Regions from separate parts of the Exiguobacterium sp. R-17 genome, predicted to be linked through region 1. Evidence: a T-box and tRNA genes for the amino acid it is inferred to sense, from the RefSeq annotation. Region 1 holds a T-box; the other holds one or more tRNA genes.
The links. A T-box is a leader RNA that pairs with one kind of tRNA and senses whether it is charged. The one in region 1 lies ahead of alaS (alanine--tRNA ligase), so its partner is inferred to be a tRNA-Ala.
Positions count from the first base shown of each region.

Region 2: it has a tRNA-Ala gene. The T-box ahead of alaS (alanine--tRNA ligase) is inferred to sense a tRNA for this amino acid. The anticodon was not compared.

Region 1 covers NZ_CP184372.1:2,039,985-2,055,395, forward strand. The annotation lists gene fabF (beta-ketoacyl-ACP synthase II) at 1-699, opposite strand, end outside; gene ACN9MT_RS10925 (beta-ketoacyl-ACP synthase III) at 701-1,645, opposite strand; gene mtnN (5'-methylthioadenosine/S-adenosylhomocysteine nucleosidase) at 1,752-2,450, opposite strand; gene greA (transcription elongation factor GreA) at 2,503-2,976, opposite strand; gene udk (uridine kinase) at 3,033-3,680, opposite strand; gene ACN9MT_RS10945 (O-methyltransferase) at 3,697-4,335, opposite strand; gene mltG (endolytic transglycosylase MltG) at 4,407-5,555, opposite strand; gene ACN9MT_RS10955 (DUF1292 domain-containing protein) at 5,634-5,927, opposite strand; gene ACN9MT_RS10960 (DUF1292 domain-containing protein) at 5,914-6,201, opposite strand; gene ruvX (Holliday junction resolvase RuvX) at 6,217-6,639, opposite strand; gene ACN9MT_RS10970 (IreB family regulatory phosphoprotein) at 6,636-6,905, opposite strand; gene alaS (alanine--tRNA ligase) at 6,940-9,582, opposite strand; T-box leader at 9,640-9,850, opposite strand; gene recD2 (SF1B family DNA helicase RecD2) at 9,893-12,118, opposite strand; gene ACN9MT_RS10985 (VOC family protein) at 12,235-12,783, shown strand; gene ACN9MT_RS10990 (tetratricopeptide repeat protein) at 12,831-13,496, opposite strand; gene mnmA (tRNA 2-thiouridine(34) synthase MnmA) at 13,510-14,631, opposite strand; gene ACN9MT_RS11000 (cysteine desulfurase family protein) at 14,648-15,411, opposite strand, start outside.
Region 2 covers NZ_CP184372.1:2,743,271-2,758,681, reverse strand. The annotation lists gene ACN9MT_RS14425 (haloacid dehalogenase type II) at 1-378, opposite strand, end outside; gene ACN9MT_RS14420 (flavodoxin) at 448-903, opposite strand; gene ACN9MT_RS14415 (winged helix-turn-helix transcriptional regulator) at 1,010-1,330, opposite strand; gene ACN9MT_RS14410 (DoxX family protein) at 1,514-1,912, shown strand; gene ACN9MT_RS14405 (flavin reductase family protein) at 1,932-2,525, shown strand; gene ACN9MT_RS14400 (hypothetical protein) at 2,671-3,093, opposite strand; gene ACN9MT_RS14395 (ATP-binding cassette domain-containing protein) at 3,093-4,994, opposite strand; gene ACN9MT_RS14390 (redox-sensing transcriptional repressor Rex) at 5,162-5,821, shown strand; gene ACN9MT_RS14385 (twin-arginine translocase TatA/TatE family subunit) at 5,821-6,018, shown strand; gene tatC (twin-arginine translocase subunit TatC) at 6,026-6,805, shown strand; tRNA gene ACN9MT_RS14375 (tRNA-Ala) at 6,910-6,985, shown strand; gene ACN9MT_RS14370 (S8 family serine peptidase) at 7,208-10,954, shown strand; gene ACN9MT_RS14365 (hypothetical protein) at 11,081-11,239, shown strand; gene ACN9MT_RS14360 (hypothetical protein) at 11,361-11,813, shown strand; gene ACN9MT_RS14355 (hypothetical protein) at 11,827-12,336, shown strand; gene ACN9MT_RS14350 (hypothetical protein) at 12,303-12,770, shown strand; gene ACN9MT_RS14345 (FecCD family ABC transporter permease) at 12,824-13,828, opposite strand; gene ACN9MT_RS14340 (FecCD family ABC transporter permease) at 13,828-14,829, opposite strand; gene ACN9MT_RS14335 (iron-hydroxamate ABC transporter substrate-binding protein) at 14,908-15,411, opposite strand, start outside.

The DNA.
Region 1 (15,411 bases):
TCCTTCTCCCATGACGAATCCGTCACGTCCTTCGTCAAATGGACGGCTTGCCGTCTCAGGATCGTGGTTCGTTGACATCGCTTTGTTGGCACAAAAACCAGCAAATGCTAAGTTCGTGATCGGAGCTTCCGCACCACCAGCAATCATGACATCCGCGTCACCACGTTCGATGACACGCAGTGCTTCTCCGATGGCATTCGTTCCTGAAGCACATGCAGTGACGGAACAGTTATTTGGTCCCTTAGCTCCAGTATAAATCGATACCTGACCGCTTGCCATATTCGGGATCATCATTGGAATGAAGAATGGGCTGACACGACGGTGTCCACGTTCAAAGTAGATTTTCGCTTGTTTCTCGATCGTCTCAACGCCACCGATTCCAGATCCGATCCAGACCCCAGCACGTTCTGCAATTTCTTTAATGTCGATTCCAGCATCTTTTACAGCTTCCAGGCTTGCGACAAGTGAATAATGAACGAAGCGATCCATTTTCCGTGCTTCTTTCGCCTCAATGAATTCTGTGACATCGAAGTTCTGTAATTCGCCCGTAACCTTCGTTGGATACTCATCGATATCGAGACGCTCCATCGGACGAATTCCGTTCGTTCCTTCTTTTAATGCATCCCAGAATGTATTCGCATCATTCCCGATTGGTGTCAATGCCCCGATTCCTGTGACTACAACGCGTTTTCTCATCATCTTATGTGTTCTCTCCTTTAGTCCAAGTAATATATGCTGCTCCCCAAGTCAATCCGGCACCGAAGCCAGCAAGTACAAGTTTCGTACCTAGTGTCAGACGACCTTGCTTACGTGCTTCTTCGAGTGCGAGTGGAATCGAAGCAGCAGATGTATTCGCATGCTCATCGATCGTAACGATGACCTTTTCTTGCGGAATATGCAGTCGTTCACACGCTGCATCGATGATGCGTAGGTTCGCCTGATGCGGAATCAAGATATCGACATCTTCAAGCGTGCTGTCTGCTTTTTGAATGACCTTCTCAACGATTTCCGGTAATTTACGAACGGCGAACTTAAAGACTTCGCGACCGTTCATCTCGATTGGTCCATCGATATCCTTAAACAACAGATGGGCTCCACGTCCGTCTGTTCCGAGTTCAAAAGCATTTAATCCCTCTTGCTCAGTTTGTCCGATGACGACCGCTCCTGCACCATCTCCGAATAAAATCGCTGTCGACCGGTCTGACCAGTCAACGATACTCGACATTTTTTCAGCACCGATGACAAGTGCATGTTTTCCTTCGACTGTTGCTAACATGCTTGCAGCTGTTTGTAATGCGAAGATGAATCCACTACAGGCCGCACTGATATCAAAAGCGGTCGCCCCTCGTGCTCCCAGGCGCTCTTGAACGATACAGGCTGTAGAAGGGAACGCACGTCCTGTTGCCGTTCCGACAACGATCAAGCCGATGTCCTCTACTGTCAATCCAGCATCATCGAGTGCCTTCTGAGCCGCTTCTGTCGCTAAGTCTGTTACATCCACATCATCGGCTGCAATTCGTCGTGCCCCGATTCCTGTTCGTGTCCGAATCCATTCATCACTTGTGTCGAGCGTCGTTGCTAGCTCATCATTCGTTACGCGACGTGATGGCAAAGACGTTCCTAATCCTACAATCCCGATCTTCATAAGGCATCCCCTTTTGTTATTAGTATCTGGTACTAATATAAAGCGTTAATTTGCTTTTGTCAAAGAAAAAAGGAAGAGCAAGGTCTCCCGTGCCCTTCCTTCTACCTCATTCTGCTAACGTCCGAACGACTTCCATGACCATTTTAGCGGAATTGATTGACGCAATCTCGAGGAATTCATCAAACGAGAGTGACGCTTCTTCATTAGCGCTATCTGAAATCGAACGTGTCACGACGAACGGAACACCAAACTGATGACAGACTTGTGCGATTGGCGCAGCTTCCATCTCGACGGCTGCGACTTCTGGGAAGTGCGCCTTGATTTGAGCAGAACGCTCTGAATCATGGATGAATGAGTCACCTGTCGCGATCAATCCATGAACGACACGAATTGCATCCATGCGCTCGATGACAGCTTCTGCTGTTGCTACGAGCTTTGGATCTGCTTGGTAGGCAGCTGGCATTCCAGGTACCTGACCATATTCGTAACCAAACGCTGTCACGTCTACGTCATGGTGACGTACTTCTGTTGAGACGACGACATCCCCAACCGTTAAGCCTTCTTTAAATCCGCCAGCTGAGCCGGTATTGATGACAGCAGTTGGTTTGTAGTGGTCAAGCAATAATGTCGTACCGATCGCAGCGTTCACTTTCCCGATTCCTGACTTCAAAATGACGACAGGAACGCTATTCAAGAGTCCTTCATAAAAATGATAGTTTGCAATGACTGTATCTTTACGTTCTGACAACTCGTTGCGCAATAAGTTGACTTCCTCTTCCATTGCGCCGATGATTGCGATTGGCATGGTCCATTCCTCCATCAAACAGAAAGCCGGATTGCTCCGGCTCCTGTGTTCTTTATTTGATCGATGTAATTTTTACTGCGTATTCGCCGCCTGGTGCTGGTACAGAGACTTGATCTCCGACTTGGTGCCCCATTAAACTTTTTGCGATTGGTGATTCGTTCGAAATTTTACCCGTGAACGGATCTGCTTCGGCACTACCAACGATCGTATACGTATCTTCTTCGTTGTCTTCGACACTCAAGAAAGTGACTGTCGTTCCGATACCGACGACTGAGATATCCTTCTCTTCTTCCGAGATGATGGCAACGTTGCGAAGCATCTCTTCCAGTTGAGCAATCCGGCCTTCGACCATTGCTTGCTCTTCTTTTGCTGAATCATACTCTGCGTTCTCTGAAAGGTCACCGAACGAACGGGCAATCTTGATGTTCTCGACGACTTCTTTCCGGCGGACTGACTTCAATTCATTCAATTCATTTTCAATGTTCGCTTTACCTTCAAGCGTCATGTAGTATTGCTTTTCTGCCATTTTTGTCACGCTCCTTTTTATTCCACTAGTATAGTATATTCACATCTTTTTTGGAATCAATATCCTCTTTGATCAAGTGCCGAACGATAATCAAGGATCGCTCGGATTTTCGTTACGAGTAAATCGATTGCCACGTGGTTTTCGCCGCCCTCTGGTACGATGATATCCGCATAACGTTTTGTCGGTTCACAGAACTGCAGATGCATCGGACGGACGACATTCGTGTACTGCTCAACGACAGAATCAATTGAACGCCCACGTTCGTTGATATCACGTTGCATCCGACGAAGAATGCGAACGTCCGCATCCGTATCGACGAACACCTTAATATCCATTAGTTCCCGTAACCGTTCGTCTTCAAGCGCTAAAATTCCTTCTACGATGATGACATCACGTGGTTCGAGACGAATCGTTTCTTGAGCACGTGTATGTGCGACATAATCATATACCGGTTTTTCAACGGCAATGTTTTCGCGGAGCGCTTGAATGTGTTCGATCAAAAGACCATTATCGAAAGCAAATGGATGATCATAGTTTGTCTGATATCGCTCTTCCATTGATAATTCACTTTGGTCTTTATAGTATGCGTCCTGTTCAATCATGACGATTGATTCGCTTGGGAACGCATCGACAAGTGAACGTGCCACCGTCGTCTTCCCTGAACCCGTTCCGCCCGCTACGCCTATTACTACCGGTTTTTGCATGTCATTCGTTCCTCCATCATTTCGACTTTTTCCGACTGACGGATACACCGTCACCGAGCGGAAAAATCGTCGTATCATATTGTTCTTGTTCCATCATCCAGACCGTGAATTCTTTGACGAGACGCACGAGCCGACGTCTTCTTCGATCGAACGTCTTCGGGTCAGGCTCAAGGACATCTCCGTGTAAGAAGAGATTGTCCGTATAAAGCACGCCACCCTCTGGAATGAGTCGCCCATATCCCGCAAAGAATTTTTTATACTGTCCTTTAGCTGCATCGATGAAGACTGCATCAAACTGGTCTTCAAGCGTTTCGGCTAATTCTACTGCATCACCAAAAATGATGTCAATCCGATCCGCCACATCTGACCGGGCGATGAAGGTTTTTGCTTCTTCATACCGCTTTGCATTCCGTTCGATTGTCGTAATACGCGCATCCGGTAACGCGCGTGCCATCCGGATCGCACTATAACCAATTGCTGTTCCGACTTCTAAAATACGCTTCGGTTGCTGTAATCGCAGGAGCGACAACAAGACTTCGGAACCGGTCAACTCGATGATCGGTATATGATGTTCTTCCGCATAACGCTCCATTTCTTCTAGTAGGGCATCACGAGGATGAATCATCGATTCGACATAGGTCGTGAAATCCTTCACGCCATTCACTCCCTCTTCCGCATAAACAGGTTGACTTGAAGCGTCATTTCCGCTTCAACCCAACCCGTTGCTCATTGCTCTTTACTCGCTTCGTATTCCACCCATTCCGGTTTATACTTAACGACGTTTCGTTGATGTTCTTCATATGTCTCTTCGTAAAGAATCTGTCCTCGTGGATGTGTATCACTTGGTGGACGGGCGAAGAAATAGACATATTTTGTTTTATTCGGGTTCAAGACAGCTAATACGGAATCCTTACTGACCGTTGAAATCGGACCAATCGGAATTCCTTCGTACTTATACGTATTGTACTTCGAGTTATTCTCAAGATCCTTCAGCGTCGTCAATGCCGTATTCTCGCCTGTGCCATACCAAACCGTCGGGTCCGACTGAAGTTTCATGCCATCATCTAAACGGTTTTTGAAGACGCCTGCGATTTCACGACGATCCTTCGGTGTCGCGGCTTCACGCTCGACCATTGAACCGAGACTGAGCACTTCATGGAAGGTCATGCCTGACTTTCGAATGGCATCCTCATTTTCATCGTAGACTTTTTCTGTCTCGTCGAGCATCGTCTCGACGATTTGATCAATGCTTTTTCCTTTATCGAACTCATACGTTGCTGGAAAGAGATATCCTTCAAGTGCGTACAAGACGCCATTCTTCTTCACTTCATCCGTCAACATCGGATATTTTTCAATCATGGCATCGATAAACATCGCATCCGTCAATTCTTTACGAATCGTCTCTTCTTTGAACTTCGTCGCTTTCGCGATTAAATCAATTTGACGATCCATCGTGATGCCTTCAGGTAACGTGATTTTCACATCCGCTGCCTTCATGACCGTTCCCGTTTTCAATTCATTGATGATTTCATCCGGGGACATGGCTTGTGACAGGGTATATGTACCCGCCTGGAATGACGATTCATTCTTATAACGGACGTAATAACGGAAAATCGTCTCGTTTGCAATCAAATCTTTTTCCTTTAGTAAGGAAGCGATCGTACTCGTTCCTGCGCCTAAAGGAATTTCGACTTTGACGGATTTCGTCGCTGCTTCATCGACCGGTTCAAGCGCATTTTTCAAAAAGACATAGATGACCGCACTGGTAACTAGAAAAATCGTCAACAATACAGAAAGGATGATCAGCGTGATCCGGCGTGATGTCCGGCGTCGCCTTTTTTCGATTTCAGCATTTTGCTTCCATTCGTTCTCCATCGGTTCCTCCTTCTTCTCTTAAAACAAGGTGACACCGTAAGAGAAAGTCTCTTACGACGTCACCTGTCATGAGTCGGGTTAGTCTAACTGATCTTCGAGCGTGTTAAAGACTTCTTCGATTTCATCCCAAGTCGCTGTATCGTCTTCGTCGATTGGTACGAGGTTGAAGTCGTTGTCTCCATCACCGTATTCGTCGAGTTCGTAAACGAAGATATCGACTTCTTCTGCTTCGTCATAATCTGCTCCGATTGGCTCGAGGAAGATGTATGTCTTGCTCGAACGTGGGCTTTCATAACGCAGACGTTCTACGAATTCGAAATCATTTCCTTCGCCGTCCGGAATTACGTAACGTGTTGGCTCATTCTGTTGCATCAGTGATCCGCTCCTTTAACGCAAGCTCGAGTTCATCCCAAGTTTGCTCATCATTTTCATCGATCAGGCTCAATTCAAAATCATCTTCGCCTTCTCCATATTCATCGATCTCGCAGATGATTAGATCATCCGCTCCTTCGTCAGGGTTACCGATCATTTCAAGAAATAGATAGGTTTTTCCTGTCCGTTCACTTGAGTAACGGTACCATTCTTCGAAAAGATGTTCGCCGCCCTCTTCATCTGGAAAGAGATACTGACGTTTTTCTTCAGCCATCGGTTTCTCCCCCCTTCATCGATTCGCCCGATCCAAATACGATTGCAGGATCATGACGGCAGCCATCTTATCGATGACTTGTTTTCGTTTCTTGCGGCTGACATCGGCATCGATCAGCATCCGTTCTGCTTGCATCGTCGTCAACCGTTCATCCATGAAGACGACTTCAAGCCCAGTATGCTGTTCGATTTCCTTCGCAAAGGCTTCACTCGCCTCCGCACGGGGACCGATGGAACCGTTCATGTTTTTCGGAAGACCAATGACTAGGATTTCGACATTGTATGTCTCCATGATGACATCGAGCCGTTTGAAGGCTTCTGGGTAATCCGGTTCCGTCCACTTGACCGTCTCGACACCTTGCGCCGTCCAGCCCATCAAGTCACTGACCGCTACCCCGATCGTCTTCGAACCGACGTCTAGTCCCATTGCACGTTTCATTTTGAATTTCCACTCTCCGCCAAATAAGATTTCACGAGTTCTTCGAGCAATTCGTCACGTTCAATCTTACGAATTAAGTTACGTGCGTCATTATGACGAGGAATGTAAGCAGGATCTCCAGATAGGAGATAGCCGACGATTTGGTTGATCGGATGATATCCTTTTTCTTCTAAAGCATGATAGACCGTCAACAACACATCCCGTGTCGCTGCTTTGTTATCGTCTTCTGGAAAGTTGAATTTCATCGTTTGATCCATCTGACTCACGTTCATCACCTCTTTCATATACACTACGTTTCTATTATGCCAGTGATTGCACGTATTGTGAAGCGTACGCGAGTGCTTCTTCTAATTTCGACGCATCTTTCCCACCAGCTTGAGCCATGTCAGGGCGACCGCCACCGCCACCACCGCAGCGTGTTGCGACTTCCTTGATCAATTTACCAGCATGATAGCCTTGGTCGATTAAATCTTTTGAAACGCTTGCGACGAGATTGACTTTTTCACCTTGCGCACTACCGAGAACAATGATTGCTGATCCGAGTGAGCTCTTCAACTCATCCATCATACCGCGAAGGGCATCCATATCTGAGACGTCGACACGTTTCGCAAGCACACGTACGCCGTTGATTTCCTCAACATCGTCCTTTAGTGAAGCAGCTTCGATGTTCGCAAGTTTTGCTTGCAACGATTCGTTCGCCCGTTCCGTCTCACGAAGTTGTTGTTGCAGTGCTTCGATACGGACCGGAACTTCCGTCGTTTTCGTTTTCAAGACAGCTGCTGCTTGTTCGAGTGTTTCTAAGTGTTGATTCATCACACGATACGCGCCTGCACCTGTCACGGCTTCGATTCGGCGTGTACCTGCACCGATCCCAGACTCTGAGACGATCTTGAACAGACCGATCTCTGCAGTGTTTCCGACGTGGATTCCGCCACACAACTCGATCGAGTATGTGCCTGCTGAGACGACACGGACCGTTTCCCCGTACTTCTCACCGAACAATGCCATCGCGCCTTTTGCTTTTGCATCAGCGATGTTCATCTCTTCGATATCAACTGGTAATGATGCCCAGATCGCTTGGTTGACGTCTTGTTCGATTTTTGTCAACTCTTCTTGTGTCACGGCACCGAAGTGTGAGAAGTCGAAGCGGAGACGTTCTGGAGAAACAAGTGATCCCGCTTGGTTGACGTGTGTTCCGAGCGTGTCTTTCAATGCTTTATGAAGCAAGTGTGTTGCTGTATGGTTTTTCGTGACGGCTTTACGTTCTGCTGCTTCGACGTTTGCAACGACATCCGCCGCTTCCGTTGCGATTCCTGTACGGACGATGACCGTATGCAAGTTTTGACCGTTTGGTGCCTTTTGAACATCTTTGACATCAAGAACGAAGTCTTTGCCTTCGATTGTTCCTGTATCCGCGACTTCACCACCACTTTCAGCGTAGAACGGCGTGATATCGAGAATGACTTGCGCTTCTTCACCAGCAGCCACTTCTGTGACTCGTTCTCCATCATGCAACAATGCGATGATTTTTGCATCCGCCTTAAGGTCGGTATAGCCGACGAACGTACTTTTATCTTTTAGTGTCGAGAGGACTTCCGATTGTTGTTGCATCGAACCGCTCTCTTCACGTGCTGCCCGCGCCCGTTGACGTTGAGCGTCCATCGCTTGTTTGAAGCCTTCTTCATCAACAGACATCTGATGATCTTCCGCATACTCAACTGTCAATTCGAGTGGGAAACCATACGTGTCATACAAACGGAACGCATCTTCGCCACTGATGACGTGCTCACCGTTTGCTTTAGAATTCTGAGCCACCGTGTTCAAGATTGCAAGACCGTCATGAAGCGTCTCATGGAAACGTTCTTCTTCGTTTTTAATGACGCGTTTGATGAAGTCCGCTTTTTCCGGAACTTGTGGGTAGAAGTCAACCATGACATTCCCGACCGTATCAACGAGTTCATACATGAACGGACGTTCGATCCCAAGCATTTTCGCATAACGAACCGCACGGCGTAGTAAACGACGAAGGACATATCCACGTCCTTCATTCGAAGGAAGAGCACCATCACCGATCGCAAATGATACAGTACGGATGTGGTCTGCGATGACTTTGAATGCTACATCAAGTTTCGAATCATCACGGTAGATCTTGCCGCTGATTTCTTCTGTCTTATGAATGATCGGCATGAACAGATCCGTATCGAAGTTCGTCGGCACGTCCTGCATGACACACGCCATCCGTTCGAGTCCCATCCCAGTATCGATGTTTTTACGCGGAAGTTCCGTGTAGTTGCCGTGTCCGTCGTGGTTGTACTGACTGAAGACGATATTCCAGATCTCGAGATAGCGTTCGTTTTCGCCACCTGGATAAAGTTCTGAATCGTTCGGATCGTCTCCGAAAGCTGGACCACGATCAAAGAAGATTTCCGTATTCGGACCAGATGGACCTTCACCGATTTCCCAGAAGTTATCTTCAAGCGGAATGATCCGCTCAGCCGGTACACCGAGTTCAAGCCAGATTTGACGCGCTGCATCATCTTCCGGATGAATCGTGACCGAAAGACGTTCTGGGTCAAGACCGTACCAGTCATCACTCGTCAAGAGTTCCCAACCCCATTTGATTGCATCTTCACGGAAGTAATCACCGACAGAGAAGTTTCCGAGCATCTCGAAGAACGTATGGTGACGCGCTGTTTTCCCGACGTTTTCGATATCGTTCGTCCGGATTGATTTTTGTGCGTTGACGATACGTGGATTATCAGGAATGACACGACCATCAAAATATTTCTTGAGTGTTGCAACACCCGAGTTGATCCACAAGAGCGATGGATCCTCGACCGGTACGAGCGAAGCACTCGGTTCGATCGCATGCCCTTTGCTTTGGAAGAAATCAAGATACATCTGACGGATTTGTGCACCCGTTAATGGTTTTAGAGCTTTCATGAACAGTTACCTCCAATGGTTTTATTTGGACGCAAAAAAACGATGCTTTCATCCCTGAAAAGGGACGAAAGCATCGCTTCCGTGGTACCACCCTCGTTCGTAAGCAACCTATTGCCTACCTCGAACATCTGATAACGGGGATGACCCGCAGGTGTTTACACCCGACTCCGGAAGGAGCTTCAAAGGGACTCGAGAAAGTGATTGCAGCAGACTCACTTCTCTCTGGACTCGAGTTTTCCTTTTACTTATCTTCCATCAACGTGTTACGTCCATTCATCTATCGTGATTATTACCTATCGAACAGCATCCGTCAAGTCTTTGTCACCCCACCGAGTCGTTCGATCAATCGTGTTCGGCGCCGGGGTTCCTCTTCTTGCGACGCTTTATGGAACGCACGCGGATCACCGAATAATAACAAACTCGATTTTGCCCGAGTAACTGCCGTATAAATTAAATTTCGGGAATGTTTGAACGCCCCCGTGAAATAGACTGGCATCAAGACGATCGGAAACTCAGATCCTTGCGCTTTGTGGATCGTAATCGCATAGGCGTGCGTGAATTGATCCCAATCACTCCGGTTGTACTCGACCTCCGTCTGATCGAACCGGGCGATGATTTTATCGACTTTATCGACATTCTCTTTAGCGAAGAAGATATTGACGATTTCGCCGATATCTCCGTTATAGACGTTTTCTTCCGCATTGTTGACGAGCTGGAGAATCTTGTCCCCGGTCCGGTAAATCCGCGTTCCTTGTTTGACTTCCCGTTTCTTCGGTTCCTCCGGGTTATAGACGCGTTGCAAGGCGACATTCAATTCGTCGATCCCGACCTGACCCCGGTAGGTCGGCGCGAGGACCTGGACATCGAATTTCGAGTAGCCTTTTGCGAGTGCTTTTTCCGCGAAGGCCGAGATGCCCCGTAACGTCTCTTGCGGAGACGCAGTATAGAAGCGGCGATCCGCAAGTGGTGATAACAAATCAGCAGACGTCGTCCGGTTCTTCAAATCGTGCGCAAGACGCAAGATCGAAGAATCTTCTGCTTGACGATGGACGACGTTCAAACGGACGACGGGAATTCCTTCCGTATCCATCAAGTCTGCCAGCACCTGTCCTGGACCGACGGATGGCAATTGATCGCGGTCACCGACGAACAAGATCTTCATGCCATTCGGGACGGCGCGAAGCAAACTCGATAACAAGTAGATATCAATCATCGACGATTCATCGATGATCAGTACTTTTCCCGTGATCGGCTGATCCTCATTCAGTTGGAAGTTCGTTCCGTCATACTTTAAGAGACGGTGAATCGTCATCGCCGGTACATCTGTTGCTTCCGATAGACGTTTAGCGGCACGTCCCGTTGGTGCAACAAGGACGTATGGATAGACATCCCCTGTCTTGACGCGACTCTTCTCAAGCGGCCAGTCATGAATTTCTTGCAACGCATGCAAAATTCCCTTGATGACAGTCGTCTTACCGGTACCCGGTCCACCAGTCAAGACCATCAGCGGCGCTTTGACCGCTAACTCGATCGCTTCTCGCTGTTGCGCGGCATATTCCATGCCAAACTGTTCTTCGAGGTGCCCGATTGCTTCAAGAATCGTCGCGACATCGACTTCCTGTTCGGCACCGTTTGCCATGACGCGTGCTAGCTCCTTCGCCGCTCGGACTTCCGCATAAAAGATCGTCGGTAAATACAAGCAACCTTCTTCAAGCTTGACCTTATCTTCAGCGAGCAACAGTTCGATCGCTTGTTCCAGCCGCTCTCCCGGATCTTCCCCTAGCAGACGGGGTGCCCGTTGCAACAGAGAGTCGACAGTCGCGAAGGCATGTCCCTCGCCCGCTTCTTGTTCTAATATATGCATGATCGAAGCAGCGACACGCTCTGGATGTAGCCCGACAAGTCCGAGGTGCGCGGCAATATGATCGGCTGTCTTAAAGCCGATCCCGTTTACTTCATACATCAAGGAATACGGATTCTCTCGAATCCGTGCCATGGCGTCGCCCTCGTACGCGGCATAGATCTTTGCCGCTAGCTTCGGTGTGACATCAAACGGTGCTAAGAACAGCATCAACTGATCGACACCGTATAACGTGGCGAGTCGATTCAATATGATGTCGGCTTGTTTTTGTTTCAACCCAGGCACCTGATTCAGTACCCGTTCATCTTTCAAAATGAGATCCACTGCGTCTTCTCCAAGAGCATCGACGATATTTTTCGCTGTTTTCGGACCAATGCCGGTGAACGAACCATTCGTCAAGAAGCGGATCGTCGCATGTTTGGTCATCGGAACCGATCGGCGAATCAGCTCCGCCTTCAGTTGTTTTCCGAAGCGAGGATGATCAATGAGACGACCGAATGCTTGATACGTTCCTCCGAGTTCGATTCCGACTCCTGTACCCGTAATGACGAGCTCGGTCTCTTTTAACTCAAAGTTCTTTTCTTTGACGGCGACCAGTACAATGGAGTGTGCTTCTTCTTCAGAAGAAAAGAGCACACGTTTGACGCGCCCGACGACTTGATGGGGGTGCTCCATCACTCCACCTTCTTTCTCTCTTTTTCATTCGCTGCTTTCATCATAGCATTCGTTTACCAGATTTTAAATCAGGGAAAGATAACGTGAAACATTTCGTTAAGAGGAGGAGTTCAAGGATGGCACGTTTACCGATTGCAGGATTGTGTGAATTAGTACTTGAAGTCGAGGATATGGATCGCGCCCTTGGTTTTTGGAATGAGACACTTGGTATTCCGATTGTCGAGCAATGGGCACCTGAGGATGCTGAGCCGAGCAAAGAACAATCTAAACAAGATGGGGTCTGGGCAACGTGGCTCTACATTGGCGGCAACACCCGACTCGGTCTTTGGCTGAAACGGGACTTCACGATGGAAGAACGAACCGTTAAACATTTACCGGTCTCCGAATGGGATACGTTGTACGATGAAGGCGGAGTCCATGTCCACTGCGCCTTTTACGTTGAGAAGGACGAGTTCCAGCAAGCCTTAAATCAGCTTCGGGAAGCTTCAATCACCGTGAAGCTCAGAGAATGGGATGAACAGGAGACCTCGAACCAAAAAGAGTATTCCGCTTATTTCAAGGATACAGAAAATAACGTCATCGAACTGTATACGAAAAACATGGATGAAGCCTATGAAGACTTTTCCGGACCTCCGCTTCGTGTCATCCGTGAAGTCGGGAATTAAATACCATACAAAAAAGACGATTCCGCCTGGAATCGTCTTTTTTTAGATCAATCTGCTTGTTTTAATAACGCATCCATCTTCGCTTTTGCATCTCGTGCAAGCGCGTGTTCCGGCTGATAGGCAAGAACGGCTTCAAGTTCTGCATAACAGGCTTCCTGTTGACCGAGGAAGGCAAGAGCAATCGCATAATTGTATCGTGCATCTGTATGCGTTTCGTCAAGCATCAAGACATGCTCGAACATCTCGACCGCTTCTTCCAACTTCTCATTTTGCGCTAAGGCAAGTCCGTATTGGAATGCGATCTCGATATCGACACCGTTTAGTTCTGACGCACGCTGTAAACGGGGCAACCCGCGGACTGGATCACCGAGTTTTTGATACGTCATCCCAAGCATGAAATGGAGATCCGCGTCGTCAAGTCCATATAACAACGCTGCCCGCAATGATTCCTCTGCTTCGACGAGTTTGTCGGCAGCAAAGAACAAGGCACCTTTCGCATAATAGGCACTCGCAAACGTATTATCAATCATCAGTGCCCGGTCATAAAAACGGAGGGCACGATCAGCGTCGTTCATCGATTGGAGTAATGTTCCAAGATTGACGTATGCTGTCGGATCTTTTGGGTTTTGTTCGATCGCATCATTAAAAGCTTGCGCTGCTAATTCATAATTTCCAGCTTCTAGATGCCGGAACCCTACTTCATTATAGTTCATCTTCTTTTGCTCCTTACGCTAAATAAGCGAGGCGTTCGCCTGCTTTATAGGCTGCATCGATTGTGGCACCACCGAGGCAGATGTCTCCATCATAGAACACGACCGCTTGTCCTGGTGTGATCGCCCGTTGACGTTCGTCAAACGAAACATCGAGTCCATCTTCAAGGACACGAACCGTGACGGATGTGTCTTGTTGACGGTAACGGAATTTCGCTGTGCAACGGAATGTCTCACCGACTGGACGTTCAGATGTCCAACTAACATCTGAAGCAAGTAATCCTTCCGAATACAATAATTCGTTATGGAATCCTTGATCGACATAGAGAATGTTCTCTTTTAGGTTTTTTCCGACGACGAACCAAGGTTCTCCGTCGCCACCGATACCAAGCCCGTGGCGTTGCCCCATCGTATAGTACATCAATCCATCGTGACGACCCATGACGTTGCCGTCAAGCGTCCGCATCTCACCGGGTTGTGCCGGTAGGTATTGACCGAGGAACTGTTTAAAATTCCGCTCGCCAATGAAGCAAATACCGGTCGAGTCTTTTTTCTTAGCTGTTGCAAGGTTCGCTTCTTCTGCGATCCGGCGCACTTCTGATTTTTCCATGTGACCGATCGGGAACATCGCCTTCGCGATTTGCTCTTGCGACAATTGATTCAAGAAATACGTTTGATCCTTGTTTGCATCGACACCACGAAGCAATTTATGTTCTCCATCTTCATAGACAGCACGTGCATAATGACCTGTCGCGACGAAATCGGCACCAAGACGCATCGCGTGATCGAGGAAGGCTTTGAACTTGATTTCCTTGTTACACATGACGTCTGGATTCGGTGTCCGACCGAGTTTATATTCATCGAGGAAGTACGTGAAGACCTTATCCCAGTACTCTTTTTCAAAATTTACCGCATAATACGGAATGCCGATTTGATTGGCTACGGCGATGACGTCTTCATAATCTTCCGTCGCCGTACAAAAGCCGTTCTCATCCGTGTCATCCCAGTTTTTCATGAAGATCCCGATGACGTTATAGCCTTGCTCTTTTAATAAATGAGCCGTCACAGACGAATCGACACCGCCCGACATCCCAACGACGACTGTCGTTTCACTCGGGGCTTTCGCTCGTGTATTCATTCATTTCACCTCTTAGTTAATTCTGAAACGATTTTACGACATCTTGCAAGGCTTGTGCGAGTAGTTCGACTTGCGCGAGCTCATTTCCGTGACCAAAACTGATCCGAACCGATGCCCGTGTCCGTTCATCTTCACCATACATCGCCGACAAGACATGCGAAGGCTCGACGGATCCTGCCGTACATGCACTCCCGCTCGATACAGCCATCTGGCGCATATCAAGCATGATCAAGAACGGTTCGATTTCAATTTGCGGGAAGTAAAGATTGAGGACATTCGGCAATCCTTCAACACCGTTGACTTCGTAAGTGACGCCACTTTCATCCAAGCGTGTTAGCAAAACGCTACGCAGTTGTTTGATGTGGTCCTGCTGTTGATCGCGCTCTGCGATCATCAGTTCGAGCGCTTTCGCTAAACCGACGATTCCCGGTACGTTCTCCGTACCAGCGCGACGCTTGCGTTCCTGTTCTCCGCCATACGTCTGCGTCGCTAATTTCACACCTGTCCGTACATATAATAGCCCGATTCCTTTTGGACCATTGATTTTATGACCAGACGCGGATAAAAGATCGACCTGTAACGCTTCGACATCAATTGCTTGTTTTCCGAACACTTGCACCGCGTCCGTATGGAACAAAATACCGCGTTCCCGTAAGAATTGACCAATTGCCGCAATCGGCTGGATCGTCCCGACTTCATTGTTGCCGAACATGATCGAGACAAGTGTCGTATCTTCCCGGACAGCTTCTTGCAAGGCATCCAATGAGACGACGCCTGTCG
Region 2 (15,411 bases), 700 kb from region 1:
GATCAACGGATCGAGCATATCATGGGAACCATTCGAGAAGACGACCAAACGCTTATGCGCCATCGTCTCGAGAACAGAGCTAACTTCTGGATACACATCAAGTGTCAGGTATGTCTCCATTAAAGTCGTGATTTGTTCCTCGGTCACATGGAGCTTCAGTTCGAGTAACGTATAGCGGAGGGCATCTTGTGTCACTTGGCTGAACGGCACATATTGTCCGTTTAATTGTCGGAGGAAAGAGTACTCCAGTTGTTTCTCTCGCCAGCGTTTACTGATCGCTTCTCCGTGTCCCGGATACAGCTCCTCTGCTTGCTCTTTGACGGAATGGACATCGAATAATGTACCGTAGACGTCAAAGACGAGTGCTTGAATCGTCATAAAAACATTCATCTCACTTTCATAGAGTCTGTTTTAAGAATTCCCTTACATGACGGATTCAAACGATACTTATGAATGCACCTGCTGCAAAAAGCGATGAAACGTCTGTGCGAACGCGCGACAAGCGGCTTGTTTCTCCGGTGTGTTCGGATCAAACTCAATCTTCAAGCCATCCGTGACGATGGTCGCCCCAGCTTCTTTTAATGCGTCTTCAATCAAATCAACGGCTGCGCAGTACTTCGGATAATCAAGATCACCCGAGCCAAAAGCAGCAGCCGGTATCCCGTCTAAAAATTGTTCCCGTAGCTCCTCGATGAAATCTTCTGCTTCATACGGTAAATCACCGTCTCCCCATGTATATGAGCCGAGTAATAGACCATCAAAACGTGATAGATCCTCCCCGACGAATTGATCCAGTTCTGTAATCGTTACGTTGACATCGTGTTGCTCGAGCTCACGTTGAATGATTGAGACGATATCTTCCGTATTACCGGACATGCTGACGAATCCAATTGCAATCTGCATGCATGTTCCTCCTTTCGCTGTACTTCCTTACTTTAATTGATAATGATTATCAATGTCAAAAGATCATATAAAAAAACACCTTCCGAAGAAGATGCTTTTTCATACATTAGTCTTGTAGTTCGGCCCATTCCTCAATGGAACGAATGACCGGTTCGAGTTGACGCCCTTTGTCGGTCAAACTGTATTGAATCTTAATCGGACGATCGGGAATGACAGTCCGGATGACGATGCCTTCCGCTTCGAGCTCCTTCATACGTTCCGTGAGCATGCGACCTGATAATTCGGGGATGGCATCTTGAATCTCATTGAAACGACATGTCTTCGTCAACAAGTGACGTAAAATCAGACCTGTCCATTTCTTACCTAAGATTTCAAAGGCATGTTCGACTTTGGGACAAAGAGCCGTTTGGATTGCGACTTCTTCCATCAGCACTCATCCTTTCTATAGTTGTAGTATACCCGCTTCTGCTAAAAAAATCGAATCATTTTACTTAATGTAACAAAAAGAACTAAAACAAATCTATTTACTTTTAGTAAGTGATAAGATATAGTCTGTTTATCGAGTTACTTAAAGTAACTTAAAAACATTAGGTAAAAGGAGAAAAGAGAAATGATGGATACAGGACTTTTAATCATTCGTTTAATCATCGGTTTAACATTTGCTGCACACGGTACACAAAAATTATTTGGTTGGTTTGGTGGACACGGCATCGCTGGAACAGGCGGTTGGTTCGAATCAATCGGCATGAAGCCAGGGAAAGCACTCGCAATTACAGCGGGTCTTGCTGAATTAATCGGTGGATTATTGTTTTCAGGCGGTGTATTCCTCTGGATCGCTGCAATCCTCATCATCGGTTCGATGCTTGTCGCGATCGTTAAAGTACACGGTGCGAATGGTTACTGGGTGACGCAGAACGGGTACGAATACAACATGGCATTGATCGTTATCGCCCTTGGAGTGGCGATGATTGGTGCTGGAGACTATTCACTCGCTGCACTCATCGGGTGAGGAAAAAGGTGGGTCATTCATGAAGTTCGAGGCATCAACGCTTAGCGCAAAAGACAATTATAAATTACTGATCGGAAGCATCATTCCGCGTCCGATTGCCTTCGTGACGACGCTAGGGGAAGACGGGACGGTCAACGCCGCCCCCTTTTCCTTCTTTACAGTCGCATCAAGTAGTCCGCCACAACTGGTGATTGCCGTACAACGGACGGATCAGGGACAAAAGGATACGGCACGTAATATCCTAGCAAAACAAAGCTATGTCATCCATATCGTCAGTGAAGAAATCGTCGACGCTGTCAATGAGACGGCTGCGCCACTCGCTTACGGTGAAAGTGAACTCGAACGGACGGATTTAACGCTCGTCGATAGCGACGCAATCGACGTGCCCGGAATCGCGGAAGCGAAAATCCGGTTCGAGATGCGCTTAACGCAACATGTCGAGCTAGAAGGTGCCGATCTTTTGATCGGGGAAGTACTGCGCTATCACGTCGCGGATGAACTCGTAGAGTCGTTCCGGATTGACGCAGCAGGATTGAAGGCTGTCGCTCGTTTAGCAGGGAATGATTATGCGACGATCGGGAAGACGTTTACGATTGCCCGACCGACAAAATGATAGTAGTGTGAATGCTTGATTCACTGTACGATCCATGTTGACGACGAACGTTTCGATTCAAATAAAAAGGAGTGGAGAGACCGGTCTAGCTACCGGAATCTCCACTCCTTTTTTCATATCGCGCATCTAGTTCATCGATCGGACTTCAAGGTTGTGAATCGATTTCGTTCGAAGAACCTTCGAGACCGTGACGTTTACTATACTGATAACCATCGAGCAAATAAAAAATGATTGCCAGCGCCCAAACCCCGACACAACTGATCAAAAAGGCGGTCAATGGAGTGACGCTACCATAATAGGATATGATCAATGGATCACTGAGTTCGACGAATAGTTGTGTCGTCAGGAGCGTACAGCATAATCCCGAGAGTAAACTGACGAAAAGACCGCTCCATGTCTGGATGACGAGACCAATCATACAAGAAATCAGGAGAAACAAAGGAAGCGCAGCATTAAAGGCATCCGGCCGGATGAAGGTCGACACGTAGTCCGCATACATTGGTACGAAATAAAGGATGCCGGATAGCAGTCCTTGAATCAAGTTAATGAAAAAGCTTTTCGTCCGCATCAGTGTTGGTTCTCCCATCGTTCCATCAATTCGAGTAGATCGACATCGATCTGGTCCCGTTCCGCAGATAACGCTGTCGCTTTTGGAATATCATTAAAGACTTCCGGTTCGCAAAGCAACTGTTCGATTTCCGCTGAACGCTGTTCGAGCCGTTCAATATCTTGTTCGAGTTGTTCGATTTGCTGACGGCGTTTTTTTTCTTCTTTCTGTGCTTCTTTGTCGATCGTCTTCGATGCTGTGACTTTTGCCGCTTTTGCCTCTTCGGCTTCAAGGCGAGCGATTTCTTCTTGTTCGGCCTTCTTCTCTGTGTAGTACGAATAATCGCCGAGGTATTCTGTCACACCAGCTTCACTCATCTCGATGACGCGTGTCGCGATCCGATCGATGAAGTAGCGGTCATGGGAGACGAAGAGTAGCGTACCTTCATAGTCGACGAGGGCGTTCTCAAGGACCATCTTCGAATCAAGATCCAAGTGGTTCGTTGGCTCGTCAAGGATGAGGACGTTCGTCTTCCGGAGTTTCAGTTTTGCGAGCGCGAGACGTCCGCGTTCGCCACCAGACAATTCATGAACGATTTTGAAGACATCGTCGCCGCTGAACAGGAATTGTCCGAGCACAGAACGGACTTCTTGTTCGCGCATCAGTGGCCATTCGTTCCAAATCTCATCGATGACACGGTTCCGGTCATTGAGTTCCGCTTGCTCTTGATCGTAATACCCGATCGAGACGCCGGTGCCGAAACGGAAATCACCGAAGAGAGGACGTAAACGACCGACGAGGACTTTTAAGAGCGTCGACTTCCCGATTCCGTTCGGTCCGACGAGTGCCAGTGATTCGCCGCGTTGCAAGCGGAACGTGATGTCTTTTGAGACAGCTTCTTCGTAACCGATTGCCAATTGATTGACTTGAAGAACGTCATTCCCGCTCTGTTTTTCGATTGGGAAGGAGAGGACCGTACTGCGTTCATCTCCATCTGGTCGATCGAGCCGGTCGACCTTCTCGAGCCGTTTTCGAACGCTTTGAGCACGCTTTGTCGTCGTCGCCCGAGCGATGTTTCGTTGAATGAAGTCCTGCATCTTTGCGATTTCTTCTTGCTGCTGTTCGAACTGTTTCATTTCTTGATCGTACAATGCCGCTTTTTGCTCGAGGTACTTCGTATAGTTCCCCGTGAACTTACGACAGACATTACGAGAGAGCTCATAGACGACATTGACGACTTGATCGAGGAAGTACCGATCGTGCGAGACGATCAGAACGGCACCACGATAACCACCGAGGTAACTTTCAAGCCAAGCAAGCGTATCGATATCCAGGTGGTTTGTCGGCTCATCGAGAATGAGAAGCTCTGGTGCTTGCAGGAGCATCTTCGCTAAGGCGAGCCGTGTCCGTTGACCCCCGGACAATGTCTGGATCCGGCGTGAGTAATCGTCTGGATAAAAGCGCATGCCGTGCAGGACGGAGCGGATATTCGCTTCAAACTGATAACCACCTGCTTCTGAGAAGTCATGTTGTGCTTGATCGTACGTCTTCAGAAGTCGATCGTAAGCGACCGGGTCGTTCAAGATGTGCTCCATGCCCATCTCGATTTCCATCCGGCGCAGTGTCCGTTCTTGTTCTTGCAGATGTTCAAAGACGGTCAGCATCTCGTTCCAGATCGTCTCATTCGATTCGAGACCACTGTCTTGCGCGAGATAGCCGATTTTGACATCTTTACCTTTCATGATATCGCCCGAGTCATGACTGAGTTCACCAGCGATGATTTTGAGCAAGGTTGATTTACCGGCACCATTGCGACCGACGAGCGCAATCCGGTCGCGCTCTTGTACTTCCAATTTGATATTTTCTAAAATCGGCTCGACGCCGAATGATTTCGAGAGTTGGTTGACTTGTAAGAGTATCATTTCCATCCATCCTTCCACCCTTTAGTCTATCACGAACAAAAGCGCGAGGTCCTGCGGAATATATTATTTGTGACTCTATGTGAAGTGGTTTACAATCAAGGAGAGTAGAAAGCTTTTTGCAAAGATTTGGGTGCCACGATGGATGTGGCCGAAGGGGGAACTGCAGGATGAATGGACCAGACACAAAAATTCCACAAGCGACAGCAAAACGGTTGCCGCTATATTATCGTTTCATCCAAAGTTTATACAATTCAGGTAAGCTCCGCGTCTCTTCTGCTGAGTTAAGCGAGGCGGTGAAGGTTGATTCAGCAACGATTCGTCGCGACTTTTCCTACTTTGGGGCACTAGGGAAGAAGGGGTATGGATATAACGTTCAACATCTCTTAACGTTTTTCCGGAAAACCTTGAATCAAGATGAGGTGACGAATGTCGCCTTAATCGGGGTCGGTCATCTCGGAACAGCGTTTGCAAATTATAACTTTTTAAAGAATAATAGTACTCGGATAGTCGTTGCGTTTGATGCGGACGAAGAGAAGGTCGGAACAACGACGCATGACGTTCCAATCTATCATGTTTCGGACATGAAAGAACAAATCGAAGCGAATCAGGTCGATGTCGCCATCTTGACGGTTCCATCCCAGTTCGCACAGTCAGTAGCGGATGAGTTAGTCGAGTATGGTGTGACAGGCATTCTGAACTTCACGCCTGCACGGTTGAACGTGCCAGCGAGCGTTCGGGTTCATCACATCGATTTATCGATCGAGTTGCAGTCGTTAGTTTATTTCATGAAGCATTATTCGCAATCAGCTGAAGGAGTGAAATCATAATGGAAAACCTTATCCCGCTCACGTTAGGTATCGGACCTGCGAGTATCGGATTAATTGCTGTCGTCGCGTTGATCATCTTCGGACCGAAGAAGTTACCGGAATTCGGTCGTGCTGCCGGTCAAACATTGAAAGAGTTCAAAAATGCCACGAACGGCATCATGGACGACGATAAAAAGGACGAACCGAAAGAGAAGTGATTGAATCATGACGGTTGATCAAGAACAAAGCATGACGTCGCACCTAGACGAACTGCGTAAGCGGATTGTCTGGTCGCTCCTCATTGTCGTCGTCCTGTTCGCTGTCGCATTTCCGCTCGTCCGACCGCTCGTCCGTTTTCTGCAAGCAGACTTAAAAGAGCTCGGTATCGGATTAAATGCCTTCAACGTCGCCGATCCTTTAATGTTGTATTTGAATCTTGCGTTCATCATCGCGCTGATTTTAGCGTCACCGTTCTGGATGTATCAACTGTGGGCATTCGTCCGACCAGGGCTTTATGAAAAGGAACAAAAAGCAACACTGACATATATTCCAGTCATCTTCTTTCTATTTTTGGCTGGTGTAGCCTTCTCGTATTTCTGGTTGCTTCCTTTCTTGCTTGAAGTCTCAACGGATCTCGGGAAAGAATTGGGGATCGAGCAAGTCATCGGGGTCGAAAACTACTTCAGTTTCTTGATCCGGTTGACGATGCCGTTTGGTCTTCTCTTCCAATTGCCGGTCGTGACGATGTTCCTGACACGTCTTGGTCTTGTGACGCCATATTTCATGCGAAAGAATCGGAAATATGCGTATTTCGCGCTGTTCGTCGTTGCGGCATTGATCGCACCGCCGGACGTGACGTCACACTTGATGATCTCAGTGCCGTTGTTCGTTCTCTATGAAATCAGTATCTTGATTTCTGCGCGGACGTATAAAAAGGTCTTGATCCTCGAGCAACAGGCAGAGCTTGAACGACAGGCGGATTTGATGCGTGAATTGAATAAATGAATCGTGAATTCCTTCCAGCAATTTCGGGAGGAATTCTTTTTTATGAAAGCGTTATGTTTATATTGATAAAGCAGTTAGCGATGCGTATACTAAAGATAATTCATGGGGGCTTAGCTCAGCTGGGAGAGCGTTTGGCTGGCAGCCAAAAGGTCGTCGGTTCGATCCCGATAGTCTCCACCAAGTGCATACGTTCAACTCCTCGAGTGCTCGAGGAGTTTTTTTATGTTCCCAGTTAAATTCCTTCCAAATATAAAATGTCACCAAAAAGAAATAAATTAAAAAAATAGACAAATATAAATTGTTTATTTCCATTAACTTCATTAAACTAAAAATACAGAATTTTCTTTAAACTGTTTTATTAGTATTACTACTATGGTTTTACAGAAAAGGGGAAACGAACGCATGAAGAAGAAGATTGCACTTATGGCAGCCGTCTTAATGACGTCTTCCAATCTAGTCAGTGCGCAAGGTGCACTGTCCTCGCAAGACAAAGCGACGGGTCAAAAACCGCAGGCGCTCTCACTGAAGAAATCGGGGCAAGAAAAGAACTACAAACAATCGGATAAAGTCCGAGTCGTCATCGAGATGGAACAAAAACCGGCGATTCAAATCGCCCAAGCTCAAAACAAGCGGTATAGCACATTGAGTAATGCCGAAAAGGAATCGATCAAGGATCGACTCGTCAGTGTCCAAAAATCAGTCAAGTCAGCTATCGCTAAAAAGGCGATTCCTGTTACATATAAAGAAAGCTTCACAACCGTCATCAATGGATTCAGTGGTGAAGTGAAGTTCGGTGACATCGAAGATATCAAACAACTCGACGGAGTCAAAAGTGTGCATATCGCGCACGAATATGCGCGCCCAACCGTCGATAAAGGTGCCAAGCCAGACATGCTGTACAGCAAGGACATGGTCAATGCGAAGGAAACGTGGCAGGACTATGGCTTCAAAGGGGAAGGAACCGTCGTCGCGGTCATCGATACGGGGATTGATCCATCGCACAAAGACATGGTCTTGAGTCCAGAGACAAAGGTGGATTTAACCTCTTCGAAAGTCGAGAGTGCGAAAGAAACAAAAGGCTTAAAAGGAAAGTACTTCACGGAAAAAGTACCGTACGGCTATAACTATGCCGATCACGACAGCGAAATCCGTGACTTAGGTGCGGGGGCATCGATGCACGGGATGCACGTCGCAGGTACGGTCGGAGCAAACGGGGATGAAGCGAACGGCGGCATTAAAGGGGTCGCTCCAGAAACACAGCTCCTTGCGATGAAGGTCTTCGGTAACGATCCAGGGATGCCATCGACATTTAGTGATATCTACATCAAAGCAATCGATGATGCCATCGCACTTGGAGCGGACGTCATCAACATGAGCCTGGGTTCGACGGCATCGTTCGTCAACGCAGATGATCCGGAGCAACGCGCGATCGTCAACGCGATGAACAACGGTATCTTGTGTGCGATCTCTGCTGGTAACTCGGCGTTTGCAGGTCATGGTGCGGGTAATCCATATACAGCAAACCCGGATATCGGTGTCGTTGGTGCACCAGGATTGACGAGCCAGGCGCTCCAAGTCGCGTCACTCGAAAATACGAAATTGACGCTTGAAGGCATGGCGCTGACGATCGACGGTCAGGATGCCGGTTATTTGGCATACCAAAAACAAGATTCGCCGAATCCGATTGCCGTCTTCGATAAAGAGAAGAAGGATGTCGTGTATGTCGGTGACGGTCAAGCTTCGAACTATGAAGGTAAAGACGTCAAAGGAAAAGTCGTCTTCGTCGTGCGGACAGGTGATTTTAACTACAGCATGATTCAAGCAGAAGCTGAGAAGCAAGGCGCAGCAGGTGTCATCGTCCGTGGTAAAGTCGATCATGGGGATTACGTCAGCATGGCGCTCAACAATCCGACGATTCCACTCGTGACGCTTAGCATCGCGGACGGGAATGATCTCGAAGCAAAAGCAAAAGAAGGCAAGGCGATCGCAGTGACATTTGACGGAAAAGCGGTCTCAACCGATAACCCGGTCGCAGGACAAATGTCTGACTTCACGTCATGGGGTGTCACGCCAAGCCTTGACTTCAAGCCGGAAATTACGGCACCAGGTGGGAAAATCTATTCGACGCTTAATGATAACGAGTATGGCGTCATGAGCGGTACATCGATGGCAGCACCACACGTCGCTGGTGGAACAGCACTCGTCATGCAACGGATTGCGAAGGACTTCAAAGTCACTGGTGCAACACGCGTTAAACTCGCCAAAAATATCTTGATGAATACATCGCGTCCGCAACTCGATCAAGGAAAATACAACGCACAATTGAAAACAGGCAACTTCTACTCTCCACGTCGTGAGGGAGCTGGACTGATGGATCTTCGTGCTGCGATGAAGACACCAGTCGTCATCACAGAGACAAAGTCAGGTGAAGGCAAGGCATCCTTGAAGGAAGTCGGCGAGAAGTTCACATTTACGCTTGATTTAAAAAACTACAGCAATGAAAAAGTGACGTATAAGCTAGCGGGAACGGTTCAATCAGATCTCGGTGCAAAAGGATCGAACTTCCTTGAAGCAAATGGAATCTTCAAAAAAGGAACGATCGGTACGGTAGATGCCAACACAGGCACATACCCGATCTCATTTGCAGTCGGCTCGAAGAAAGCGAGTTCAGTCTCGATTAATCCGAAGAGCTCAACGAAAATCAGCGTGTCCGTCGATTTGAAGAACACAACTGACTGGGCGAACGAGCTTCCGCTTGAACAAGTCTTTAAAAACGGCTACTTCGTCGAAGGATTCGTCCGTCTGATCGATACGAAGAGCAAAAATCCAGAACTGACAGTTCCTTATGTTGGATTCAAAGGAAAATGGGATCAAGCTCCGATTTTAGATGCACCATTGTACGATAAAAACAACACGTTCTACGGATTGACAGGTCTAGCGACTGAAGTGAAGGATGATTTCGAATTCCTTGGTACGAATGCCGCTGGAAAAGTTGTCGCGAACAAAGTCTCGTTCTCACCGAACAACGACGGTAGCGCAGATGAAGCTTTCCCGATCATCTCATTCCTTCGCAATGCGAAAAAAGTCGAGTATTCGATTCTTGACCGGAATAAAACAACACTTCAGAAGCTTGATATGCAAACGGACGTCGTCAAGAACTACTATGATAGCGGTTCAGAGGACGGCTACACACCAGTCACAAGCGCTGCTTGGGACGGAACGATCAACGGGAAACCGGTCAAAGATGGTCTTTACTACTACAAAGTCAAATCGGTGATCGATTATCCGAACGCAAAATGGCAGACGAATCTCTTCCCAGTCTATGTCGATACGAAAAAACCAGCAGCGACTGTGAAATGGGATGCTGCGAAATCAACACTTTCATGGACAGCAGGCGACCAAGGAACAGGAGTTGCGTCATACGATATCCTCGTCAATGGCAAAAGTGTCTTAAAGCAACCACTTGCCGCAACAGAAAAAGCGTACACGTTGACGGATCTGCCGGAGCGCGCGAAGATTGCCTTCGTCGTCAAAGACTATGCTGGAAACAGTGTGAAAAAAGACGTCAACACGACAGGCGTTGATAAAGCCGTACCAAATGTTCAAATCGATACACCGGTCGCTCTTGGTCTTGCAACATCAAAAGTCATCAACATCGCGGGTCATGTCTCTGATGAGTCAGGTATCAAATCGTTCAAGATCAACGGAAAAACTGTTAAACTGCGTTTCGATGCAGCCCAACAAAACTATGCGTTCAGCCATGACGTGACGTACACGACAGATGGCGTCAAGTCATTCAAGGTCGAAGCATACGATGGAAAAGGGAATCGTGTGGCGTTCAACCGTCAAGTCATCATCGACACAGAATTACCAACGATTCGCGTCACAGCACCAAAAATCGTCTCAAGTAAAACAAAAACAGCTGAGATGAAGATCGTACTTCGCGATAACTACAGCGAATTACGCTTTGACTTCAACGGTAGCGCGGAATACCGCCGGACGTTCAAAGAACCGTACGTCATGAAAGCCTTCAAAAAGACGATCACGAAAAAAGTGACGCTCAAAAAAGGAAAAAACACGTACAACTTGAAACTGAAGGATCTGGGTGGACACGTCGTTACGAAAACAGTCGTCATCACGAAAAAATAAGTTAACAAAGAAAAGCCAGGTGGAAATCCGTCTGGCTTTTCTTTGTGTGTCGAAGCGCCTTGAAGGGTTTATGAGACGAGTGGAGCGGGAAATTTAAGAGCAGAAACAATTAGAGGGGGAACGACCATGAATCCGTTTACGACATTAATCGCCTTCATCGTAGGGTGTCTCGTTTTATATCTCGGTATCCGTGACAAAAACGGCTGGCTGATCGGTGTCGCGTTGATACCGCTCGCGATCGTTGCTTATAGTGTCATCTATCTGATCATCCAGGTCAGTGCATAGTCTCTAATGAAAGATGTCTTGTCCGAAGCGACAAGACATCTTTTTTTTCGAAAAATCGTACTAGAAATGAAACCGATACAGTAAAATGTAAGTATATGACAGTATAGGAAGGTGGGAGATCATGGAACACGTACATACACAAACGGAAGCATTAGCGACGCTGTACGAAGAGATGCACCAAAAGACAAAGACCGGCATGTGGGTCATGCTTGCGGCATTTTTAGCACTTAGCAACACACTTGAGAAGCCGGTTTATGCGATGATCGTCCCATTATTGTATTTTGGCTATGACATGCTCGTACAACGCAAGCGGTTCGCGCTTGTCGCGAAATATTCATCAGAGGCATCAGCAAAACGGCTCTATCAGGTGCATGTCTTGATCGGGATCTTACAATACGGAGCGCTTGCCGGTTTGATTGTCTGGGCAGCCGATCGCCCGAACATGTCCTTCTTGATTGGGCTCGTCATCGCCGTCATCCCGTTCTACTGGATCTGTCGAAAAACGCTAGAGTTCGTCTCACGAAAGATCGATCCAACGTATGTGACGGAAAAAGAAATTCATCAAGCTCGCTAAAGGAGAAGGTACTATGCAAACGGCTCGTGAAGAACGCCTACAAAAACTTGCCCTCGCCTACCGGGACGTCGAATGGCTCGGCACACGCTGGTATTGGAACGTGTTTCTATTCATAACAGTCGGTGTCTTGATTGATTGGAGCAACATCGGAGCTTTGATATTATTGATTCCAGCCATTTTCCTTGGTTCGGATTTCCGCTTTCAGTTGAAAAAACGGAAAATTTTAAAGGGATATGTCTCAAACGCACAGGTTCGTCGGCAATTTTTACTTCGTATCGGCAGTCACGTCCTGCTGTATGCCGTATTGACGATCGTCATCATTCAGACGATCAACGGACCGTTCTGGCAGATGTTTGTTGCGATATTTGCGATCTTAACACCGCTCTACTTTATCAGCGAATGGATCATCCGACGCGACGGAAAGCGTGATCCAGATTATATCAGTGACGTTGAAGTTGCCCGCTTCGTCAGACAGAAAGGAACATCGCAATGGAACACCTATTCGAGCGACAAGCACGTCTGAATTTAATGAAACGTCCGGTGCGTATTGTCGCCTATTTCTTTTTGGTCCCTGGATTGATTTGTGCGGTACCTGCTTGGTTTATGCCGGCATTAGTATCCGTCTTTCTTCAGATCATGCTCTTTTGTCTTTGCGCGACAGCAGTCTCTCGAGAAATTGTCCGTCTACGGCTCATGAAGTCATATTTAACACCAACTATGTATCAACAAACCGTTCAAAAGGTCGCTCGTCTGACAATCATCGGGTATGTCGTGGCATGGCTGATCGCCGTCGTCATGCTATCGATTCCAAGTGCTCCTGGTTATTTATTCGTCGTCTTCCTCTTTTGGATTGGTGGGTTTAGTCTTGGTGTCACTCGAATGAATCGGTTAGCCAAACAAATCGATCCAGCCTACGTCTCGATGGGGGAAATCGAACGTGCGTGGTGGAAACGGTAAAGCAAAAAATCCGCATCAATCAGCGAAAGACGCTGTTTGATGCGGATTTTTGATTATTTCTTCAACAAGAGATAGATAAAATAAGGTGCTCCGATCAAGGCGACGACGATCCCAGCTGGCACGCCGTCCGGTCCCGCAATGTTGCGTCCGATCGTATCAGCGAACGCAAGCAACCATCCGCCGAGCAAGAGGGCAACCGGTAAGAAGAACTGATGCCGTGGTCCAACGAGCGCGCGGGCGATATGTGGCGCCATCAGACCGATGAAGGAAATCCCACCCGTGACGGAGACGGCAGCAGCGGCAAGTGCGACGGCTGTCAACAAGAGTTGGATCCGTTCTTTTTCAAGCGCGACGCCGACACCGATTGCGACCGGTTCATTCAAGGCAAGGAGATTGAGTTTATTCGCCTTATAGAACGTCAGCGGAATCAAGACGAGTAGCCACGGTAAGAGTGAGTAGACGAAGATCCAGTCCGTCCCCCAGATGTTACCAGCGAGCCACTTAGCGATGAAGTCGACCTTTTCACGACGCGTCGACGAAATCAGAATGACCATGATTCCGGAGAGCGCCATCGAGAAGCCAACACCAGTCAAAATCAAGCGAATCGGTTGCAGTCCTTGCACACGATCGTATGAGAATAGATAAATCGCCGTCGCGGTCACGAGTGCACCGAGAAAGGCAGCGATCGGTAACAGATAAATGAATGATCCGATATCGACCGGGAAGTACAGGAAAAACAAGGCGACGGCGACACCAGCTCCGGTATTGATGCCGATGATACCAGGATCAGCGAGTTCATTGCGCGTGATCCCTTGGAGGATCGAACCGGATAAAGCGAGTGCCATTCCTGCCATGACGGTGATGAGCAGTCGTGGTAAGCGGAGCGAATAGAGGACGAACTCCTCTTTGAACGAGCCGTTTCCAAGTAACGTCGGCAACAAACGATCATAGGATAGGGAAGCAGGTCCGAGACCGATGCTGACGACGAGTGTTGCGATCAATAGTGCCAGTAACGTCCAAAACGTCAGTTGCTGGCGACGACGTAAACGAGATTCCATCATGAGAAAGCACGCCCTCCTTTCCGAACGATCAAGAGGAAGAATGGTAGTCCGAGCATTGAGACGATCGCGATGACCGGAGTCTCGTAGGGAGCATACAATGTCCGACCGATTGTATCGGCAAGTAACATGAACGTCGCACCAAAGATCGCGGTCATTGGCAGGATGAACCGATAGTCCGTCCCGACGATCGCGCGGACGATATGTGGAATCATCAGCCCGATGAACGCCATGTTACCGACGAGTGCAACAGCAGCACCTGCAAGCAGAATGACGACAACATAAAGTACTGCTTTGATCCGCTGGATGTTTTGTCCGAGTCCGAGCGCGACTTCTTCCGATAGACTGAGAATCGTCAATTGTCGGGAGAAGATGAAGGCAATCACAATCCCGATCGCGATGACCGGAGTGATGACTTGCAGTTGTCCCCATGTCGACCCGACGAGTCCACCGGACGTCCATTGTGAGACATCTTGAGCGATCTTGAAGTAGATGCCGATGCCTTCCGCAATCGCATACAGAAAGGCTGAGATTGCAGAACCGGCAAGGACGATCCGGAGTGGCGAAAAACCACCTTTTTTCGAAGCACCGATTCCAAAGACAAGTGCTGCCCCAAGTGCTGCTCCGAAGAAACAAGCAATCATGATACCGAAGTACTCAATTTTCGGGAACAGGACGATGACGAGTGCAAGTGCTGCGTTCGCACCCGCCGTCAGACCGAGCAGACCAGGATCGGCGAGGGGATTGCGTGTCATCGCCTGCATGATGGCACCAGAGACACCGAGTGCCGCTCCGACGAGGATTGCTGCTAATTCCCGTGGCAGGCGGATTTCCTGGACAATTTTTGCTTTTTCATTCAACGGTCCGAACGTCAAGGCGTTCCAGACTTCGCGGATCGTCGTATCGGCAGCGCCGAACGTCATCGCGATCCAGAACATCCCGAAAAAGAGGACAAGACCGAGTGTGATTTTTATGCCGAACGGAATTCGACCAGCTGACATGAATGTCGCCTCCATTTCTGATTCAGGGAGTGAGCCGCAAAAAAAGGAAGGGATCCCGCAGGTTCCCTCCCTTATTTATTATGCATCAAGGAAACTTTTCTTGAAGAACTCGAGTTGACGTTCGAGTGTGAGAGGATCATTGAAGTAGAACTCCTTCGAATCGACTTCGAAGACATGATCGTTTTTGACGGCTGGAATGTTTTTAAACGTATCCGTTTTCGTGAATGAGTTGTCCGCTTCTGCGCTCTTGCTGAAGACGAGGTAGTCGCCTGCATATTCAGGGAGGACTTCTGGTGACAACGCATAGTAACCATCTTTTAATGCCATCTTCGTGACTTTATCCGGCATTTTTAATTTCATTTCTTGATAGAGAATCTCTGTTCCACGACCCCAGTTGTTGCCGAAGACGTAGAGTTGTTTATCGAAACTTTCGATGACAGAAACAGTAGCATCTTCACCGATTTTTGCTTTGATGTCTTTACCGGCAGCAGCGGCACGTGTTTTGAAGTCTTTGACCCAATCGCGTGCTTCCTGTTCTTTGTTGAGCAATTTACCGATTTCGATATGTTGCGTCAAGTAGTC